3 regions of the Pseudanabaena sp. FACHB-2040 genome follow, and region 1 is predicted to be linked to each of the others. Evidence: riboswitches for the same ligand, from Rfam matches in the RefSeq annotation. Region 1 holds a riboswitch; each other region holds the start of a gene.
What was found. Region 1 has a riboswitch for cyclic di-AMP ahead of H6G13_RS06295 (SLC13 family permease). Riboswitches for the same ligand answer to the same signal wherever they lie in the genome.

Region 1 (7,251 bases):
ACCATGCCGTTAATAAAAACAGCGCCCGCTTCTACCTCATTGACTAAGCGTTCCCGTTCTTCAGGGTCATTTGTCCAAGCGCTGGCTCCTAATCCCAGCGGCGTTGAGTTGGCGACGCGAATGGCCGTATCGAGATCCGGCACGCGAAACACCAAGGCCACAGGGCCAAAGAATTCTTCCTGATCTGCTGGGGTGCCGGGCGGGATCTGGCTGAGAATGGTGGGCGGGAAATAGTGTCCCGGCTGTAGCCGTTCTGGCAGCTTAGCCATCAGGGCAGGCACATCACCCCCGGTCAAAACGGTTGCCCCCTGCTCGGCACAGGTTTTGACCTGAGCCGTTAGCTCATCTCGAATTGAGGCTGTGGCTAGCGGCCCCACCTCGACGCCCTCGTCTAACGGATCGCCAATGGTAAGGGCCTCAAACTTGGCTTTAAGCCCCTGCTCAAACTGCTCCGCAATCGACTCTGCCACAATGAATCGCTTGGCTGCGATACAGGACTGGCCGCTATTGATCATGCGGGCGTTGGCGGCGGTTGCGATCGCATCCTCCAGATCAGCGCTGGGCATAACAATGAAGGGGTCGCTGCCGCCCAGCTCCAGCACCGTTTTTTTAATGTGCTGACCGCAGGCTGAAGCCAGGCTAGCCCCAGCAGGCTCACTGCCAGTCAAGGTTGCAGCTTTAATGCGATCATCGGCTACCAGATCGGCTACTTTGCTGGCCCCAATGAGTAGGGTCTGAAAAGCCCCCACTGGAAATCCCGCTTTGCTAAACACTTCCTCAATCGCTAGGGCTGACTGAGGCACATTCGAGGCGTGCTTTAGAAGCCCCACATTGCCCGCCATCAGCGCTGGGGCCGCAAACCGAAACACCTGCCAGAACGGAAAATTCCAGGGCATAACGGCCAAAATAGCGCCCATCGGCTGATACCGAACGAAGCTCTGGCTGGCATCGGTTTGCCCCGGCGCATCGGCCAGAAACTCGGCGGCATGGTCCGCATAGAAGCGACACACCCAGGCACTTTTTTCGACTTCGGTGATGGCAGCTTTTAAGGGCTTACCCATCTCCAAAGTCATAATGCGACCATAGGCTAGCTTATTATCTTCGAGCACTTGAGCGGCAGCGTGCATCCAGGCAGTGCGCTGCTCAAAAGAAGTCTTGCGGTAAGTTTGATAGGTCGCGTCAGCCTGCGCGAGTTTCGCCTCAAGTTCAGCATCCGTTAAGGCGTTGAACGTTTTGATCGTTTCTCCAGTTGCGGGATTAATACTGGCAATTCCCATATCCCGACCTCCTCTATGTATCGAATGAGGTCATAGCCATAAAAACAGTTTGACAACAGGCATCCGTATGGGCCTAGTTCCTAGCAGTCGGAGCCTTTCTCACTTGGGCAAAATCCGGCTTACCCTAACCGTGCCCTACCAGAATTAAAAACTAAAACAAAAAAGATATCGAAAAACTGGCTAATGACCCCAAGTTTTGTATCTCTCTTTACTGTGCCAATAGAATTATAAGCCCGCAAATAAGTTGTATAGATTGTTTATGTGCCTGGAATGTTAACAATCCGCAACCTACCGCTTTTACACATTAAGAACTTATTAAAAGTAGCTGCTATCTATCTGGCAGTGGATAACCTTTAGAAAAGATACCTCCTAACTGCGTCTCCAGCCCCATGCGACTCCCTTCGGTGTTCAATTTATGGGGCTGCTACTTCTTTAAAGGGCGCTTTTAATCTTTCTGTCGCACTATCTCTACTGCAATCTGGCCGCTGAAGTCGGGAATAGGCGGCGTGAGCTTGATCAGGCGCACTTTGACCTGGTGCAGGCGAGCATCTGAGGTGAGAACAGTGGTTGCGATCGCATCTGCCAGTCGCTCAATTAGCTGAAATCGGCTTTCTCGCATTAGCTGCTGCACTGCCTGTACGACGTAGACATAGTTGTGAGTGTCGGCTAGAGCATCGCTTTTTCCGGCCAGCGTCAGATCTAGCCAGAGCGTCAGATCAACCTCAAACCACTGGCCCAACACGTTTTCTTCTGGCAGAGCGCCCGTATATCCGTAGGCGCGAATGCCCGTGATGTGAAGCTGATCCATGAGATTGTTCAAATTTAACCTAGATCGCGGTGGGTGAAGGGTTTGGCCTGCTCGCCCGAGTAGGTGGCGACAATGTGACCCTTGCCAACAACTTTGTACTTGTAGGTCACCAGCCCCTCCAAACCGACAGGGCCGCGTGGCGGCATTTTCTGGGTGCTGATGCCGACCTCTGCACCAAAGCCATAGCGGAAGCCATCGGCAAAGCGGGTCGAGCAGTTGTGGTAAACCCCAGCCGCATCAACCTGATTCATAAAGGTGGCTGCGGCCTGGGGGTCTTGGGTTGCGATCGCATCGGTGTGGCGCGACCCGTAGCGATTAATGTGGTCAATCGCAGCCTCCAAAGAATCCACCACCTTCACTGCCAAAATTAGATCACTGTACTCCGTCGCCCAGTCTTCTTCAGTTGCCGCCGCAATATCTGGCAGCACGGCGCGGGTCGCCTCATCTCCCCGCAGCTTCACCCCCGCCGCCTGCAGCGCCTCAGCGACTTGGGGCAAAAAGGTTGCGGCTACGCCCCGATGCACCAGCAGCGTTTCAATCGCGTTGCAGGCAGAGGGGTATCCGGCTTTGGCATCTACCGCAATGGCAACGGCCTGAGCCAGATCTGCCGCTGCATCTACATAGAGGTGACAAATGCCGTCAGCATGGCCCAGCACCGGAATGCGGGTGTTTTCCTGCACATATCGAACAAAAGAATTAGAGCCGCGCGGAATAATCAGGTCTACAAAACCATCAAGCTGCAGCAGGGCGCGAGTCTCTTCCCGCGTGGTCAAGAGCTGCACCGCTGCCGGATCTACCCCCGCCGTTTCCAGCCCCTGCTTAATCGCTTTGACCAATGCCTGACAAGAGCGCACCGCCTCCTTGCCACCCTTGAGAATCACCCCGTTGCCCGACTTTACTGCCAGCGACGAAATCTGCATCACCGCATCGGGCCGCGACTCAAAGATCACCCCCAGCACCCCCAGCGGACAGGCCACCCGCTGCAGAATCAGGCCCTCGTCTAGCTCCCGATTAATCTGCACTGTGCCCACTGGGTCGGGCAGCTTAGCCACATCACGCACCCCTGCGATCGCACCTTTCAACTTCACAGCATCCAGCTTTAGCCGCCCGTAGAGCGGCTTAGCCAACTCTTCAGCCAGCGCCGCCTCACAGTCAGCCTGGTTCGCTGCTAAAATTTCTGACTCGTGGGCCTCTAGCGCCGCCGCAATCGCTTCAATTGCTCCGTTCTTCGCCTCACTCGAAAGCCCCGCCAACGCCCCAGCCGCCTGCCGGGTTTGAAGTGCGATCGCAGTTAGAGAAACTGCCTGAGAAGCTGTGGGAAAAACAGTCATGATTAGGCCCAGTAAATCCAGGGTGCAGACTGAAAGTTTACCAAAAACAGGGGGACGGGGGGATGGGGAGACGCGGGGATAGGGGGGATGGGGGAGATAGGGGGGATGGGGGTAGGGGCAGGTTTAATGGAGGACTTTACCCCTTTTCTCAATCCTTCAAGACCCGCCCAATACAGTAAACACGGCTCGCCTCTACCCCCCTTACACCAGCAGAAACCGAACCAGCACAAACAGTCCAGCCGTGGTCAGCTGCATGGCCATCAGGGGCATGCCGTAACGCAGGAAGGTTTGAAACGAGATAGCCTTACCGTGCTGTTCAGCAATGCCTGCGGCCACAATATTAGAGGAAGCGCCGACCAGAGTGCCATTGCCACCTAGGGTTGCACCAAACATCATGGCGTAGAACAGGGGCAGTGTTTCGGGGGGGAAACTGCCGGTGTAGCCCGCGCTGAGAACTTCTGGGGGAGCCATGCCCACAGTCACTAAGTACTCCTTTAGCAGCGGCACCATTGCCACCACCAGAGGAATATTGGGCACCACACTAGAGAGCAAGCCGACAAACAGCAGGAGCAAAATCGAGCCTAGGACAATGTTCTGGCCCAATAGCAGGGCGAGAACGCCCGAGGCCCCGCTGATGACACCAGTTTTCTCCAGCCCCCCAATCAGCACAAAAATGCTCATAAAGAAAATCAGGGTGCTCCAGTCCACGTCCCGCAGCACGTTCTGAATGGAGTCGATTTTGCTTTGGTGGGTTAGCAGTAGGCACAGGGTCGCCCCCAGCAGTGCCACCAGGGCTGGCGGAATGGGAACGGGCAGGCTCTCTCCAATCACAAAAAAGATCAGCACCAGGGCCACAACCACCCCCCCAAAGGCCAGCATGCGGGGGTGGTTCACCTCGGGCTGGGGCAGATTTGACAGATCGTCAAGCTGTCGGTTCCAAATCTCTGAAAACAGAAAGGGTACTAGAAATACTAGGGTTACCAGAGCCACAACGCCGCCTAGACTCAGCTTCGTCAGGTACTCAAGAAAGCTCATATTGATGGCATCCCCCACAATGAAAGTTGCCGGGTCGCCCACTAGCGTTAGCAGGCCAGCGCTGTTGGCTACAAACACCATGAGAATCAGCAGGGGCACATAGTCAACCCCGATATCGGCAGCCAGCGGCGGAATCAGTGGGGCCAGCAGCATCACCGTGGTGGCATTCGGCAAAACCGCGCAGACGGGCGTGGTTAGGGCCACGATGCCCAGCAACAGCCGTTTACCCTGGCCTTTCGCCAGTAGCACCATCTGGGTGGCTAAATACTCAAAAATGCGGGTAGGCTCAAAGGCCCGCACCATTACCATGACGCCAAAGAATAGGGCCAGGGTGGCATGGCTGCGGCCAATGTAGCTGATCGCCTCATCCAGCGTCAGCACATTCAGAAACACCAGCAAGAGGGCACCCAACAGGGCGGCAATCGTCAGGTGCAGCCATTCGGTAATGATCAGAAAAATAACGCTGGCGAAGATCGCCAGTGCTGCCAGTTGGCCAAAAGAGGTTGCGATCGCAGGCACGCCTTCCATGTCGTCTCCTTACAGACACCCAAATTTCAGACATCCAGATACAAGACCAGGGTCAGGAGATCGGCAGAAGGTGAATTTGCCTATGTCTGCAAAGACATAGGACAATATTGCTTCTAGCGAGTCTGCCCTCAATGCCGACGAAGTTAGCTGACGGGCTGGGAGTGAGAGGTCTCCCCCTCGCCTGAGGCGAGGTTTGCCCCCTTGGAAACTGGTTCCTCCGCTTCAACCCAGGGGGCTGAATTAGGCTGACTCAATGGGACAAGAACTTTGTGAGTTTCCATCGAAATTAGCATTTCTTCTTAAGTAGGGCAATCTTCTCGGCCAGAGAGAAGGCTTAAGCAGTGAATTTCTGGTTATTCCTATGAACTTCACAGCAGCGGTCTGCTACGAAGTTAAAGGCTGTTTGAAAAGTTCCTCTCAGCACGCTTAGCCAGTAAGATCCTCCCAACCTCCCTTTTGTAGGGGACTTAGGGGAATCCAGGTAAGCGCTGCGACTTCTCAAGTAGCTTCTTAATTCAGCCGCTGCTTTAGCCAAAAGTTCAGCAGGGGCAGGGCAATTCGGTAGCTTAAGTTAGGCCCGTAAATCAAGCCCTTTTGCTCCAGGCTGTTAAGGGCTCCCTGCAAACCGCCCCCGCGCGAGAGCTGATGTTTTTTGATATAGGCCTGCGACTGGGGGCTATCGGTAGGATCGAGGGCCAGGATCTCCAGTACCCGAGCTTGGGTGGGCGGTAGCAGCAGAATTAGCGCCTCAAAGGTAACGGCCATATCCTGCACTAGACCCAGTAGGCTGCGCTGAACATGGTGCGCCTGAATTAGCCCAGGGCAGTCTCTGGCAACAAAGACCTGATGCTCTAGCCAAAGTCGTTGGGCTAAGGCAATGGCATCGCCAAAGTGGCCCTGAACATAGCTGAGAAAAAGCTTTAGGGCCTGACTGTCTGGGTCGAACTTGAGTCCTTCAGTGGCCATCGTCGTGACCATCCAAGATTCAAGGTCGGCATCAGCCAGGGGGTCGAGGTGGATGACAGGTAGGCCACTGTCGTAGACCCAGGGTTCGGCCATGGTGGCAATGAGGGCATAGCTGACCCGGCTATGGGCCTGGATTTTTTGCCTGAGATGGGTCTCCCAGCGGCCCTTGCGATCCCAGGAGCGAATGTGGGACAGGTTATGGAATACAATCACCACCTGACAGTCGAGAGCTTCTGCCAAATGTTGCGGCAGCGCCAGCAGGGCCTCAAAGCGGGACCACTCATGGCCCGACCCTTCTGGCCAAGTGAGGCGGGGTGGGGAAGAAACCTGATCTAGGGAAAGGGGGTGCTCAGTGATCCACCGCTGCATTAGGGCCAGTTCGCCTAAAGTAGCGAATGTTTCTGTCAGGCTGTCGGCCAACAGCCGCAAAAACTGACTGCCGTTGCGGCACCGCAAGCAGTCGATAGTCATGATTCTAGCCCCCACTGCGTGGGCTGCAGCCTGAATCAGGGTGCGCCGCCCAATGCCGGAAACACCGACAACTAGAAAGTCGCTGTCTTGGTCTAAAAGCTGGCAGATCTGGTGCAGCTCTGCTTTTCGGCCAATCAACTGCTGCGGCAGGAAGGGACTATTGACCATGAAATAGGTTGGGCATGATTCTTAATGGCATTAAGACTTTAACCTTACACCTTTATAGCACTATTAAATAGTGCTATAAAGGCTAACAGAGTACTTTTCTATAGTGCCCGTCTCCCTGGTTCCCGAAATAAGCAATTTCAAAATACGCATCTTTTATGGCTAGCAGTCCTTCCCTGAAAACAGCTCCCCTTGAGGCATCCTCGACGGCTTGGCATGCGCTCTCTCCTGATAAGGCTGTGGTTTTGCTCAATAGTGACCGCCAAGTGGGGCTGACCCTAGACCAAGTGGCGGACCGGCAGAGCCAATATGGCCCTAATGAGCTGGAGGAGACGGCTGGCCGCAGCGCTCTAGAAATCCTGTGGGATCAGTTTAAAAACATCATGCTGCTGATGCTGATTGCAGTAGCGCTGGTGTCGCTGTTCTTGGATCTGCGGGCGGGCGGGTTTCCTAAGGATGCGATCGCAATTTTCGCCATCGTCATCCTCAACGGCATTTTGGGATACGTGCAGGAAAGCCGAGCTGAGAAGGCGCTGGCAGCCCTCAAGAACATGACCTCTCCCCGGGTGCGGGTGATCCGCAGCGAGCAGGAGCAGGAGGTCGCGGCTAAAGAGCTGATTCCCGGCGACATTCTGCTGCTGGAGTCGGGGGTGCAGGTACCTGCTGATGG
Region 2 (7,251 bases), 260 kb from region 1:
GCCGCAGCCAATCTTCCAGCAGCCAAATCATGATCAGCTTTGACTTAAAAGTGCGGTTAATGGTGTCAAAACAGAAAAAACCGCCCGGCTTAAGCACCCGGTGAATCTCTGAGACCGTTTGCTGCAGATCGGCCACATGCTCTAAAACATCGACACACACAACTACGTCAAAAGTTCTGTCGGTATAGGGCAATTCCTCTCCATAGCCATGCCGGTAGTCTATTGGCAACTGGTTGACAGCCGCATGTTGCTGCGCCTGATCAATCAAATTCTGTGACTGATCAATTCCTGAGACCACAGCGCCTCGGGTTGCTAAGAACTCACAGGTAAAGCCGCCCCCACAGCCCACATCTAAAACTTTTAGCCCCTGCCAGGTGGAGATATAGCGATCAAAATATTCAAATCGTGGAGCGTTTAGATGACTGAGCGCATAAATTTTGGCAGTTTCGCTCCACCATTCATGGGCAACTCGATCGTAAAACTCTAGATCGTTGCGCTGCTGCATAGTGCTGAAAATTTCCTGATGGCAAGCTTAAACAGGCTGCTTTGCGGTTTGAGAGCCTTTGCCAGTTTAAGTTTTTTTGAGGAGGGCGGGCAGAAATTTCAGCCCACAGAAGCAGCAGGTGAAATTATCGAAACGCGGTTTTAAGCGAACGGACTCATACTGATTGCGATAAGAAACTAGTAATTCGGGGTATTTAAATACTTCTTTAGATAGATGACTGTGCCAGACTATTGATTGCTGTTATTTCTCTACACCTATGCAGCTAATTAAGTCAGTCGGCTACCATCTTGCTCAAGTCAATACAGCAACTCTGCGGGCTCCCCTGCACGACCCTGGAATGACAGACTTTGTGGCTCAAATTCAGCAGATTAATGCGATCGCAGATGCCGACCCTGAATTTGTCTGGCGGCTACGGGCCGAAGGAGCCGACGATGCCACCAGCATTCGCGCCTTTGAAGATGAGCGGATTTTGATTACGCTGACGGTCTGGCAGTCGTTTGAGGGGTTGTCTACCTACGTTTACCGCAGCGCTCATGCAGGCGTCATGCGCGATCGCCGCCGCTGGTTTGAGCCAGCGGCCCAGCCTATTCTGGCGCTTTGGTGGGTACCAGCAGGCCATCGGCCTACCGTAGCAGAGGCCAAGGAGCGGCTAGACCACCTGCGCCAGCACGGATCTACAGCCTATGCCTTCTCCTTTCGCAGCCCGTTTCCCAGCCCCAATACGATTCCGGCGGCAGCAGTAAGCCTCAGTTAGGGGTGTGTGCGGGTTTGGCAACTCTAACCGCTGACTAAGCCGATACGCAGCAAACTCTAACTGCAGTCCGATGGACGGAAGCTACAGCCTGGCCACAATCGAAATACACAAGGCCCTAAACAGGCCTGTAGCTTTCATTCAAGGAATTTTAATGGTTAGCACGTTAGACGATACCAAGCGGATCTCCATTGCCCAAAGGCTGGCAGATCTCAGAAACTTTCAGAACCTGATCATCAAAAACGATCAAACGCTGATCGAAAATTGCCCTTACCCAGATGTTCGGGAACGCCTGCAGAGCATGCTGGCAGATGACCAGAAAAATATTGGCATTATTGACACTGTCATCATTCAATACGGCATTCAATCTGAGTCAAACGAGGCCACTCAAACCTTTCTGAGCCGGTTTGAGGAGATGCTGACAGGCGAGGGGCTGAGCTTTTATCAGAAGCTGATCCAGCACGAGCTTTTAAAGCACGGCCAGGCGATGAGCGGGCTGATGATCCACAAAGCAGCACAAAAGGTTGGCGCAGATATTGAGGTTGCTATCACCCCCCTCAATACCGTGAACTTTGAGGGTCGAGCCCACCAGGAGCAGCTCAAGGGTTTGCTCGAACAGGTTGGCGTACGGGAGATGACAGGTGAAGATCCTGACCAGGGGCTTTGGGGCCGGGTGCAGGATGCGATCGCAGCCCTCTCTGGGATAGCAGGCAGTGTAGTCACCCAAAACAGTGATAAACAAGATCTAAATATCCAGACCCTGATTCGGCTAGATCACAACAAGGTGAATACCCTCTTCACCGAGGTGGCAGCAACTAAGAATCCAGAAAAGCTCCAGGAATATTTCGGACAGCTTTATAAAGATCTGCTGGCCCACTCCCAGGCAGAAGAAGAGGTTGTCTATCCTAAAGTTCGCTCGTTTTACGGCGAAGACAACACCCAGGAACTGTACAGCGAGCAAGCTGAAATGAAGCAGATGCTAGATGAGATCCGGGCCATTAATCCGGCATCTTCTGATCTATTTCGCTCGAAAATTAAGCAGCTAGCAGATGTCGTGGGTGACCACGTTCGGCAAGAGGAAAGTACGCTATTTGCCGCTATTGATCGCAACTTTAGTGACACGCAGAAGGAACAAATGGCGTCTGACTTTAAGGCGGCTAAGGGCAGAATTCAGCAAGAAATGGCTGCTGCGAGAGGATAATAATTAGCTGCTGCTGGCCCAATAGCCAGCAGCATTGACCTTTTAGCCTGATAGCTAAAGCTATCAGGCTAACTCTTTAAAACTTCGCTCAGAGCCTATTTATAAACCTAGATTTCCCTCTCTCCCATTTCTTGATTAAGGGAACTTAATAGTCAAGTGCGGTTTCCCTCCTTGCCAAGAAAGCAGTGGGGATCAAGGCATAAAGCAGCTTTCTATAGAACCTTAAGCTTTCCTTCATGAAAGCTTTCCTTTATGAACCAGCTCCTAAAGCAACGCTAGTGTGATTTAAATCAAAGCCTCTATCTTTAGGAGTAGCTTGTCAACTTTACACAAAGATTAATTTAATCCTCTAAATAGTGCGCTTCAGGTGATGGCTTGGCTACAATTTTAGATGACTTAATAGAGTGGGTTGCCTAATCTAGTTCCCCCATGAACTAGAGCGGAGGAACCAACCTTTGGGGCTAATCTCAGCCTGAACCTGAGAGAGACACCTTCCAGTCTTAGCCCGTCAGCTAACTCCGTCGGCATATGGAAGGAGCAACCTAAGACTTTTGCGGATAGCCGCGTCACTGGCAGCTCCTTAATTGGGTGAGTCGCTTTTAGGAGCGATCGCATCTGATTGTGAACCCACCTCTCACCTGTCCTTCTTTTTGAGAGGTTCTTGGCTGTGAAAACTAAACCCATGCTGGTAAAGCTACAAAGTGCCCTAGGACGCGATGGACTGCCCCAACCAGTCGTTTTATCTCCCGGAAAGCGATTTTTTGAGACAGACTGGGCTCAACCGACAGAAACGATCAACCTAGTTGTTGGCTACAGCGGCTCTCCCAACAGCCTGACAGCCCTTGATCTGACTCTGTGTATGGCCCATCAAACCCGCCTCGCAACGCAGCGCCCGGTGATGGTTCATGTCGTGTATGTTATCGAGGGCAAGCAATTTGAGCAGGCAGACCGGATTCTTTACCAGGCCCGGTATCTAGCCGAGGAATGGCGCGGTTCTCTCACAACCCACCTGCAGTTCGGTCGTACAGCGGCCGGATTAAAAGAGATTGTGACCTCCGAGAAGGCTGATCTGCTGGTGCTAGGCTGCCACTCAGAGAAGCATTCTCTGGTAAAGCAGCTAGTTTCGACCTTGCCTTGCCCGGTGCTGGGTATTCCCCAGAGCGTGAAACGGCAACGGCCCCAGCCGGCGGCGGCAATGGCTCCTATAGGCCGGTCTTAACTACTACATCGGGGACAAATCTGGGGTGAATGTCCCAACGTTCACCCAAACACGCTTAGTCTCAGCCCTTGCGCCAACTGCTTTACCCAAGCCAGCGCCGCCACTGGGTTCCCTACTGAATCGAGGGCCGGGCTGTAGGCGGCAATAGCCCCCCATCCGGGCACCACCGCCAGCAGTGCCCCGCTAATGCCTGACTTGAGCGGCAATCCTACTCGCACTGCACTCGCAGACGAAGCCTCATATAGACCGCAGGTCAGCATTAGGGCATTGACAGTGCAGCGATGCTGGTAAGCCACCGCTTGCTCAAAGGTCAGAAGTTTTCCCAATTTCGCTAAATCCTCGATCCGGCCCGACAAGCAGCAGGCCCGTTCGTAGGCATCCAGAGCCGCCTCGGAATGCTGCACTTGGCCCGCCTGCACCAAGACTTTTAAGAGGGCCTGGTTGGGCTCTCGGCCTGCCTGCCGCACCGAGGCTAGCAGATCTTCATCAAGGCGCAGGTCACAGCCTGCCTGCTGATTGAGCCAACTGCAGAGATGACCTGTGGCGTCTTGGCTTGCTTCTGCTAGGTGGGCCGAGAGTGCGATCGCACCACTATTAATCATCGGGTTGCGCGGCCAGCCACCATCGGCAATAAGCTGCTCCAGCGAGTTAAAGGGTGCATCGGAAGGGGTCATGCCCACCCACCGAAAGACCTGCTCTTGCCCGCAGTGCTCCAACAGGTAAAGCAGCAGAAAGGGCTTAACCACACTCATCAGCGGAAAGACTCGCTCAGTGTCGCCCCAACTCCATGTGCCCTCTCGGGTCATGATCTGCGCTGCAAACCAGGCCGGGTCACTCTGAGCCAGCAGCGAAATTCGCGTGTTCACCTGCCCTTGGGCAGCTTTGGCAGCAGCTTCTTTGGCCCATGCGGCTAACTGGGCTGGGTCAAGTTCGATTGATGCAGATAAATCCATGGCCCCTGCCCCTTACCCGCATGGGTTCTGGCCTAGTTTAGACCCGACCAGGAACCTTAAAGACTGGTTGGAGCGATTTCTAATGAAGGCTTTTAATAAAGGCTCTCTAGCGATTGGCCTGCCAGCGTGCGCTCAATAGCAGTGGAAATGCGGGAGGCCACCGAAACCACTTTGACATGGGGCAGATCTAAGGACTGCGGTACCGTATCTGTGGTGATGAAATATTTGATGGCTGAATGCTGCAACACGTCTGCGGCGGCGGCACACAGCAGAGTATGGGTTGAGACAATGGCTATTTCTGGTACTGCCTCGGCGGCCAGCAGGGCTTCGATGACATCTTTGAGCGTGCCTCCGGTAGAGATCAAATCATCTACAATCAGGCAGCTACGTCCCTTAACATCGCCAACTAGGCGGTGAATTTGGGTTTTGTTGCCACTGTGCCGCTGCTTGTGAAGCACGGCTACTTCGGTCTTGAGATGATCGGCATAGTGGAGCGCTAGACCGAGTCGTCCGGCATCGGGCGACACGACCACAACGTCTTTACTCACATGGTCGCTAATACCCTTGAGCAGAAGCGGCGTGGTCGTCAAACTTTCCAGAGGAATCTGGAAAAACCCTTCCATTTGAGGCACATGCGGGTCAAAGGTGAGCACCCGATCAATGCCAACCGATTCCAGCAATTTAGCCACCACACTAGCCATAATAGGCCGACCTTCACTGTTGCGGTGGTCAGAGCGGCCATAGCCAAAGTAGGGAATGACTGCTGTAATGCGGGCAGCCGCGGCCCGACGACAGGCATCGGCCATTGCCAACAGCTCCATTAGGTGATTGTCTACCGGGGGGCAGGTAGACTGCACCAAAAACACCTCCTGGTCTCGCACCTCCTCCTCAATCACCACTGAAACTTCGCCATCGGGGAAGCGCTGGAGTGTGCAGCGACCCAGGCTCATGGCTAGGCTATTTGCGATCGCATGGGCTAGGTCAGGGTGTGAGCTGCCGGAGAATAGGAGCATAGGGTGGGGCTGAGAAGGAGCAGGGGAGGCGCGCGAAGCAGTGTGTAGAGACGCGATTAATCGCGTCTCTACACTGTGATATTACGCTACCGGAGCAGCCATTTCGGCTTCTTGGCGGGCAACCTCACGGATGACGGAAATCACGCTGTCGGGGTTTAGCGACATCGAATCAATTCCAGCTCGCACTAGGAAAGCAGCAAAGTCGGGGTGGTCGCTTGGGCCTTGGCCGCAGATGCCGACTTTGCGGCCCTTTTCATGGGCTGCTTTGATCACCATTTCGATGGCTCGTTTGACGGCTTCATCACGCTCATCAAATAGATCTGAGAGTTCGCCAGAGTCACGATCCACGCCCAGAATGAGTTGGGTGAGGTCGTTGCTGCCGATGGAAAAGCCGTCGAAGCGGTCAGCAAACTGGCTCGCCAACAGCACGTTAGAGGGAATCTCGCACATGACGTAGATTTCCAGGCCGTTATCGCCCCGGTTGAGACCGTTATTAGCCATTACCTCTAGCACTCGATCAGCTTCCTGCAGGCGGCGACAGAAGGGCACCATGATCTTGATGTTGTCGAGGCCCAGATCCTCCCGCGCCCGCTTGATCGCCCGACACTCTAGCTCAAAACCTTCGCGATAGCGATCGCTGTAGTAGCGAGATGCGCCCCGGAAGCCCAGCATGGGGTTTTCTTCCTTGGGTTCAAAAGCGCTGCCGCCGATCAGGTTGGCGTATTCGTTGGTTTTGAAGTCGCTCATCCGCACAATCACCGGATGAGGATACTGGGAAGCAGCAATCTTGGCGATGCCGCGCGCCAGCTTATCGACAAAGTATTCGCGCTTGTCGGTGTAGCCCTGGGTGAGTTCGCGGATTTGTTTCCAGGCGCTTTTGTCCTCCAGGTCGTCGTAGTGGATCAGCGCCATCGGGTGGATTTTGATCAGACTGTTGATGATGAACTCCATCCGGGCCAGGCCAATGCCTTTAGCCGGGAGCTGCCACCAGCTAAAGGCCGCGCCAGGGCTAGCAATGTTCATCATGATGCGAGTGCGGGTTTCGGGCAGATCTTCTAGGCTGACCTCAGTTGCTTCAAACTTCAGCTCGCCGTTGTAGACCACGCCCTGATCGCCCTCGGCACAAGAGAGGGTAATGGGACGACCGTCTTTGAGATCCAAAGTGGCGTGACCCGTCCCGACAATAGCCGGAATGCCCAGCTCTCGGCTGACAATAGCGGCGTGGCAGGTGCGGCCCCCGTAGTCGGTAATAATGCCCGCCACCCGTTTCATCACCGGCACCCAATCGGGGTCGGTCATCTCGGTGACGAGAATGCTGCCGTCAGTGACCTGATCAATATCTTTGGCACTGAGCACACGGCAAACTTTGCCAGATGCGATCGCATCGCCAATGCTCAGCCCGGTCAAAATCGCCTCACCCGGCTCCTTCAGCCGATAGGTCTTGAGTGAGCCGCCACTCTTCTGCGACTGCACCGTTTCAGGCCGCGCCTGCACAATGAACAGTTCACCCGTATCGCCATCCTTGGCCCACTCCATATCCATCGGCGAGCCGTAGTGCTGCTCAATCACGCAGGCCCATCGGGCTAGCTGCAAGATCTCATCATCGTTC
Region 3 (7,251 bases), on a different contig from region 1:
GGTTTCCTTCAGCCCCTGCACCCGCGCGTGGGAAATAATTACCCCCGGTAAAATTTCGCTGGCGTAGCCAACATCGTCGTAAACCAAGGATTTGAGAACGGCCCAGTGTTGGGGATCTTCTTTGGGCATGGCTGTCGTGAGCAGCTCTTCTACGGTTCTTTCATAGGACGAGGTCGTCAGGTTTAGCTTCACCCGCTCCTCAGTCAGAATTTCGGGTAGCCCTCGGGGCTGTAAAGCTCCATAGTTACGGGCATCTCGCTCGGAGGGATAGAGCACCAAAAAGCTGGCATTTAGATCAGCTAGCGCCTGGGGTAGCTGGGCTAGCTGACGCTCATAGGCCAGAGTGCGCTCACGGGCACTGACCAGCACCACCAGATCGTTACTGCTAGAGAAGTCCTGCAGCTCTGTGCGCACACCTTGCCAGTTGGGCACCTGAATAAAGCCAGTCGTGACTTCGATCGCAATGGATTCAAAGTGCTGCCGGAATCGCTCAGGGTCGTCTTGCACCACCAGCACCTGCAGCTGGGTACCGAGTTGGGAGGCTAGGTGCTTGATCGATCGCACTGTCTCATAAAAGCCCAGGTTGTGATCGACCAGCGGCGGCAGCAGCACCACCAGCCGCTGGAACGTGTTGATCGGGTGATTGAGCTTGCACACCCACACCTGTTGGGTAGAGCGCTCTAGCACCTGGTCAATCACAGTGCCAAAGATGCGCTGCTGAGTCGAGCGGGCTCCATTCCAGCCGATTACAATGTCGCTGACACGCCGCTCAGTGGCCGCATCAATAATGCCTGAAGCGGGGTTGCGGGCCACTCGAGTGACGGGGTTAACCGGGATGTCCATCTCCGCCGCGTGAACCACCGCGTGAGCGAGCAGCCGCTCGGCTCCTGCAACCTTGCTTTCAGTGTTGTCGGCGTCGGCTTCTTCTGCGATCGCAGTCAGCGGAAACACCGCCTCCTCAGATTTTTCATCTCGCAGCATGGCCGCCAGGTTGAGCAGCATTTCCGAAGTCGCCGGGTTTGCCAGGGGCACCAGAATGCGCTGCGGCGCTTGACGCGGTTCGTAGAGCTGTTCTTGCTCTTGCCGGGCCACTTCCTTGCCAAAGCGCTCCACCACCCAAGGACCGAGAACGCAAGTAGCAAAGATCATCATCACTACTCCGTTCAAAACATCGTCGCCAATAATGCCCAGCTCATAGCCCACCAAAGTTGCGGCCAGAGTCGCTGCGGCCTCACAAGTAGATAGGCCAAAGATCAGCCAGCCCTGGGCATTGGAATAGTTATAGATGCGGCGGGTAATGCCGGCTGCAACAAATTTAGTACCAACGTTGGTTGCCAGCATGGTGCCCATCACCAGCCAGGCGGTAGGACTACTGGCCAACACCGAAACATCGACCAGCAGGCCAATGAAGATCAAAAAGAAGGGAATGATGAAGGTTTCGCCAAAAAACTGAATCTGGCTCATCAACCGACTGCGCTCAGGAATCAGCCGATTCAGCGTTAGCCCCACCAAAAACGCGCCCAGAATCGCTTCGGTGCCCACGGCCCGCGCTAGGTAAGCCCCAATAAAGACCACCGCCAGCACAAAGACAAACTCGCTCTTGCCGCCATCACTGACATTGCGAAAAAACCAGCGAACCAAAATCGGCAGCAGATAGACCACCGCTGTCACGTAAATCACCATCGACAGCGACAGCGTGACCCAAAACCTGGCATCTAGATCGCCTTGCACCGAGCGGGCTATCACCACCAGCACTAGCAGCGCCACCGTATCGGTAAGAATGGTGCCGCCCACGGTCGTTACCACCGCATCGTCTTTGACGATGCCCAGGCGGCTGACAATCGGGTAGGGCACCAGGGTGTGGGAAGCAAACATGCTGGCGACCAAAATCGAAGCCGCCCAGTCAAATCCCAACAGCCTAAAGATAATGGTGCCCGTTACTTGGGGAATGGTGAAGGTAATGATGCCAAAGACAAGACTGCGATCGCGGTTTTTACGAAACTGGGTCATATTGATTTCCAGTCCCGCCAAAAACATGATGTAGAGCAGGCCCACATTGCCTAGCAGCTCAATTGCCTGCCCCCGCTCCAGCACATTGAGCACACTGGTTCCCAGCACCACCCCTGCCACGATCGGACCAATAATTCCCGGCAGCCGAAAGCGCTCAAAGAGCAGCGGCGTTACCAGAATAACAACCATGCAAATGCCAAAGATCAAGACTGGATCCTGCACCGGCAGGGGAAGGCCCAAGATCGACTCCATGCATCACTCCTTTTGGGTAGACAAACCTAAGAACTGGCCTAAGAACCGGCCCAAAGAACGGCATAGTTCCACGTTGAGCGGACCAGCCGTTTGTCCCTTGCGGTATCGCACACTTGCGAGACAGTTTGAGCCTCCTGATGAGAGTTCCAAGACTGGGCATCTACCGATGCCTGAACGGCCATCACCGAGCAAGGGGCATGGAGCACAACGTGCGTGGTCGTGCTGCCAAAGATATGCTGCTTTAAGCCCGGTTTACCGTTGTGGCCCAGCAAGATTAGGTCTGTATCCCAATCGCGGGCAAATCGGCAAATCTGACTGCTGGCATCGCCCGTAACACAGGTAATCTCTGCCGCTACCCCTTCAGCCTGGGCCAGCAAAGCCTGGTCATAAAGCCACTGCCAGGCTGTGTTGACTTCATCTAGGTGCAGTTCTTGCAGGCGCTGCAGACGGCTGGGGCTAGCCAGCCCGACTCCAGCATCTAGATAGGTGCCCCAGTTTTCTAAAGTTCTGAGGCCAACGCAATGGATCAGCATCAGCTGGCTGTAGTGCTGCTGGGCCAACGCTAGGGCCTGCTGAAACACACGGGCAGAGGCAGGTGAGCGATCGAGGGCCGCCAGAATCCGCTTGAATCTTGGGTTCATTGAACGTTCTCCAGAGTCGAGGCAGGTACAGTAAGCAAGTCAATGCGTTACCAGCCAAGGACACTGATGAGTTCAACCAGTTGTAAAAAAGGTGACTCCCAGTCTCCTCTCAATGCCGACGAAGTTAGCTGACGGGCTAGGACTGAGAGATGTCCCTCTTGGATACTGGCAGAGCATCTGACGACACCTGACCTTTTTTCCAAGACACGCCCCAAAGAGTGGTTCCTCCGCTTCAACCGCTTTGAAGTTCTTAAAAACCCGAAACGGCTGAATTAGGCTGACTTACTTGAAACTTAAAGGGGATTATAGCACCGGCTCAAAAAGGGGGGCTCTCTACCGTCGGGGATAAGTCTGCTGCCCTTGTTATGCCTCTGCAGGCATTCATTAAATATCCTTCGAGTAATCCTGAGCCGCCTCACTATCGTCTGCAGCGGCTACGCCTAATCATTGCGAATGAAGCTGTCGATAAAGCAATCTCTAAATTTGCGGGGTCTAGACTACAAGCAAGGTCGAAACATCTCTTTGGCTCTCCCTGGAAAGCAATGGCCTTTGGGTTGGTGATTGCGATCGCAGTTTAAGGCTCCAGCATTACCCCCCTGTCATCATTCCGATTATTGTGCTTGGGTAGGGGCAGCACTGCATTTGCACAACAATGTAACTACGGTTAGACTTGGCGACCAGGTTCTGACCGCTGTCGTAGGCCAAGGCTGTAGCGGGTAGAGCCAACATTCGTCAGAAAATGAAAGGGGCGCACCTGGGAGTTGAGAAAGCCGGGGGCCCGCAGAAAGATCACGTTTCCAGGGGTTGTGTCGAGCTGCACCGCGCCTGTTCCCTGGCGGTCATCGCAGCGGTAAAACTCGGCCTGCCCACCGAGATTCACCAAAGCAATCAAGTTAATTGCCCAGAGGCTGTCCCGGTGGGGCGTAATACCGAGTTGCCCAGGGGTGTAGCGCTGCAGCACCGCTGCATTCCAGCAGAAGGGAGTGCTGAAAGGGGTAGTGCCTAATTGGGCCAAGGACTGATCTAAAAGCGCTTGAAAAGCCTGCTGAAACTCTGCGAACAGACCCGTTGTTGCCTCTAGCTCACAGGAGCCATAGTCTGTTTTGACAATACGATCGCTCGTGCCATAGACCGACCGCTCCAAGCTGTAGTCGTAACTTGTTGCTGCCCGATGTAGTGCCTGCCTAGCAGATTCTGTCAGCAGGGGAACTGAGACCGCTCCTTCTGCAGCGAGGTCGGTCAAAATACCCTGCATGTCAAAGGCTGAAATAAAGAACGTATTACCTGCCAGCCCTATACGTTCAGCATATCACTTTGCTATCTGAGCTAGGCTATCTAGCGAGCAGCCTGGTGAGATAAGACCGGCTTTTAGTTCTAAATAGATTGCGATCGTCCGGGCTTTTCTATCGTTTGGTTTAACGCAGGTTCTAGTTACCCTTTCTCGCCATCCAAAAGGAACCCCGCTGTATTTTGCGCTTCACTATTGAGTAAGTTGGAAAGTGCTAAGTAGGCGGCCCAAAATAGTTATTTCGAGCACAGCACCTAACCCCAAGAAACTAAAAAAAGAGTCCCAGGCACCGGTTGGCAATCTTTTAGACACGCTAAGGTCTTTTATCAAAGCGAATGATCTTTTTAGTTAAGTGCCGTCTGTAGGGCTAAACTTTAGTGTAATTTGAAAAGCTACAACTAAATTTTTGCAAACCAAATAGGCTACCAGCCTTGAAGCATCAGCCCAAGTATGTACTTGAGCCGATGTTTCAACACAGCCAGTCCTTGAGCGAGGTGGAAAACTACCTCGCTTAAGGGCTAGGTATTCAATTGTTTGACCCCTCGCTCCTAAATCTTTGAGCATTCATGGCCATCACTAATCGAATTCGTTTCAATAACCTACAGGGCGATCTTTTTGGCGGCTTAACGGCTGCCATCATCTCTCTACCCCTAGCTTTAGCCTTCGGGGTGGCCTCCGGAGCCGGGGCCATTGCGGGGCTATATGGAGCCGTTTGCGTTGGCTTCTTCGCAGCTTTGTTTGGCGGCACTCCCACGCTGATCTCTGAGCCGACCGGCCCGATGACCGTAGTGATGACGGCCATCATCGCCAGCTTAACGGCGAGCAACCCTGAAAATGGGCTAGCGATGGCTTTTACCGTGGTCATGCTAGCAGGCGCTTTTCAGATTGTTTTTGGCTTGTTTAAGCTGGGCAAGTACGTCACCTTGATGCCCTACAGCGTCATTTCTGGCTTTATGTCAGGCATTGGCGTGATTCTGATCATTTTGCAGATTGCGCCGTTTTTGGGGCAGGCCGCACCTAAGGGCGGCGTTATGGGCACAATAACAGCCTTGCCCCAGCTGCTCTCTGATATCAACCCGCCTGAGGTGATTTTAGGAGTGTTGACGCTGGCCATCATTTTTTTGATGCCTAAGAAGTTCAAGCGGTGGGTGCCACCCCAGCTGGTGGCCCTGATTGTGGGAACGATCGTGTCGCTAGTGGTCTTTCAAGACGCCGATATTCGCCGGATTGGGGAAATTCCGGTGGGGCTGCCGACACTGCAAGTACCGACCTTTAGCGCTGGTCAGCTGACCGTGATGTTTGTAGATGCCATCATGCTGGGGCTGTTGGGCTGCATTGATACCCTGCTGACGGCGGTGATTGCCGATAGCCTTACCCGCACCGAGCATCAGTCTAATAAGGAACTGATTGGCCAAGGCATTGGCAACATGGTCTCTGGGCTGTGTGGTGGATTGCCTGGAGCAGGGGCAACGATGGGCACCGTAGTTAACATTCAAACCGGGGCGGGGTCGGCGCTATCGGGTTTGTCTCGGGCTTTAATTTTGCTGGTGGTGGTGTTGGGTGCGGCCCGTCTAACGCAGCCCATTCCCATGGCGGTGCTGGCCGGGATTGCCCTGAAGGTGGGAATTGACATTCTTGATTGGAGCTTTTTGAAGCGCTCTCACAAGGTATCCGTCAAAGGCTCCATGATCATGTACGGGGTGCTGCTGCTGACAGTCTTTGTTGATCTGATTGTGGCTGTGGGGGTTGGGGTATTTATTGCCAATATTCTCACGATTGAGCGGTTGAGTAATCTACAGTCTCAGGAGGTCAAGCTGATTGCCGACCTAGACGATGATGTGCGCTTGAGCGAAGAGGACCGGCAGCTACTAGATCGGGGCAACGGCCGAGTGCTGCTGTTTTACCTGAGTGGCCCGATGATCTTTGGCCTATCCAAAGCCATTGCCCGCGAACACAACGCCATGAAAGAAGCTGATGCTCTAGTAATGGATCTAACCGACGTGCCTATGATGGGTGTGACCGCTTCTTTGGCTATCGAAAATGCGATCCGAGATGCCTACGACAAAGGCCTGAAGATCTTTATGGTGGGGACCAGCCCCAAGATCCAAAGCCGTTTAGAAAGCCTGGGAATTTTTTCGCTAGTTCCACCTGAGCACGTTTTGAGCGATCGCACCCAAGCCCTGCGGCAGGCCGTTGAGTTGGTTCAGGGAAAGCAGTTTATGGAGGCTTGAGGAGGCCATCAGGGGATAAAAGTTTTGAGTTTTGAAGGTTAAGCGCCGAATTAATCAGCGCCGCCAAACTGAGACTCAGCAATTCTCCCCTGCTCTCCCCTTCTGCCCTCGGCCTCTCTTTAGAAATCAATTTTCGCAAACGCCTCAGAAGCCTCACTAGCCCGATTAAGTCTCATCAAAGCAGTTCCCCGACCGTACCAGGCAGCGGTGGCGTTGGGATCTAGTTCGATGGCTTTGTCGTAGGCTGCGATCGCATCTTCAAACCGGCCCATCCGCAGCAGCACGATACCGCGATTGACCTGGGCCTCGGTGGAGCTGGGGTCAAGCCGAATGGCTTTATCGAGGTCAGCCAGGGAGTCGTTTAGGCGGCCCAGGCTCCAAAGTGCTCCGGCCCGGTTGATCCAGAGGGAAGCTGTGGCAAGGTCAAGGTTGAGGCGCAGCACCTCGTCGTAGGCAGCCAATGCCTGGGCGTGTTCTCCAGTGGTGCTGAGGAGCCGCCCCTGGTTAAACCAGGCCGGGGCATAGCTTGGGTCTAGCTTGATGGCTTTCTGAGTCGAGGCTAGAGCCTCTTCAGGTTGCTCTAGATGCCAGAGAATAACGGCCCGGTTGTTCAGAGCTGCAGCAGAGTCAGGCTGTAGCTCTATAGCGCGGTTAGCTGCGGCTAGACCCTCGTCGTACCGCCCCACGCCGCCTAGAGCTTGGGCCTGCTGGTCCCAAATCTGGCTAGGGGTGAAGCTGCCCCAAACGCCATCTCCCTGCAGCGCCCGATCGATAGCTTCAAGGGCCGGTTCGTGCCGCTGCAAATGGTTGAGGGCGGCGGCCTGACCCA

Region 2: it holds a riboswitch for cyclic di-AMP, as region 1 does, so the genes downstream of both, H6G13_RS05105 (universal stress protein) here and H6G13_RS06295 (SLC13 family permease) in region 1, are expected to answer to the same signal.
Region 3: it holds a riboswitch for cyclic di-AMP, as region 1 does, so the genes downstream of both, H6G13_RS18490 (universal stress protein) here and H6G13_RS06295 (SLC13 family permease) in region 1, are expected to answer to the same signal.

Annotation. Positions count from the first base shown of each region.
Region 1 is NZ_JACJQO010000005.1:558,823-566,073, reverse strand. It holds gene H6G13_RS06310 (NAD-dependent succinate-semialdehyde dehydrogenase) at 1-1,277, opposite strand, end outside; gene folB (dihydroneopterin aldolase) at 1,723-2,085, opposite strand; gene H6G13_RS06300 (glutamate-5-semialdehyde dehydrogenase) at 2,100-3,416, opposite strand; gene H6G13_RS06295 (SLC13 family permease) at 3,618-4,979, opposite strand; cyclic di-AMP (ydaO/yuaA leader) riboswitch at 5,097-5,236, opposite strand; gene H6G13_RS06290 (ATP-binding protein) at 5,490-6,584, opposite strand; gene H6G13_RS06285 (cation-translocating P-type ATPase) at 6,740-7,251, shown strand, end outside.
Region 2 is NZ_JACJQO010000005.1:301,681-308,931, reverse strand. It holds gene ubiG (bifunctional 2-polyprenyl-6-hydroxyphenol methylase/3-demethylubiquinol 3-O-methyltransferase UbiG) at 1-505, opposite strand, end outside; gene H6G13_RS05115 (DUF3291 domain-containing protein) at 762-1,259, shown strand; gene H6G13_RS05110 (hemerythrin domain-containing protein) at 1,411-2,457, shown strand; cyclic di-AMP (ydaO/yuaA leader) riboswitch at 2,858-2,998, shown strand; gene H6G13_RS05105 (universal stress protein) at 3,125-3,676, shown strand; gene H6G13_RS05100 (glutaminase) at 3,718-4,629, opposite strand; gene H6G13_RS05095 (ribose-phosphate pyrophosphokinase) at 4,722-5,642, opposite strand; gene ppsA (phosphoenolpyruvate synthase) at 5,724-7,251, opposite strand, start outside.
Region 3 is NZ_JACJQO010000016.1:58,149-65,399, forward strand. It holds gene H6G13_RS18485 (cation:proton antiporter) at 1-2,262, opposite strand, end outside; gene H6G13_RS18490 (universal stress protein) at 2,301-2,903, opposite strand; cyclic di-AMP (ydaO/yuaA leader) riboswitch at 3,002-3,192, opposite strand; gene H6G13_RS18495 (hypothetical protein) at 3,269-3,481, shown strand; gene H6G13_RS18500 (hypothetical protein) at 3,568-4,158, opposite strand; gene H6G13_RS18505 (SulP family inorganic anion transporter) at 4,758-6,422, shown strand; gene H6G13_RS18510 (tetratricopeptide repeat protein) at 6,542-7,251, opposite strand, start outside.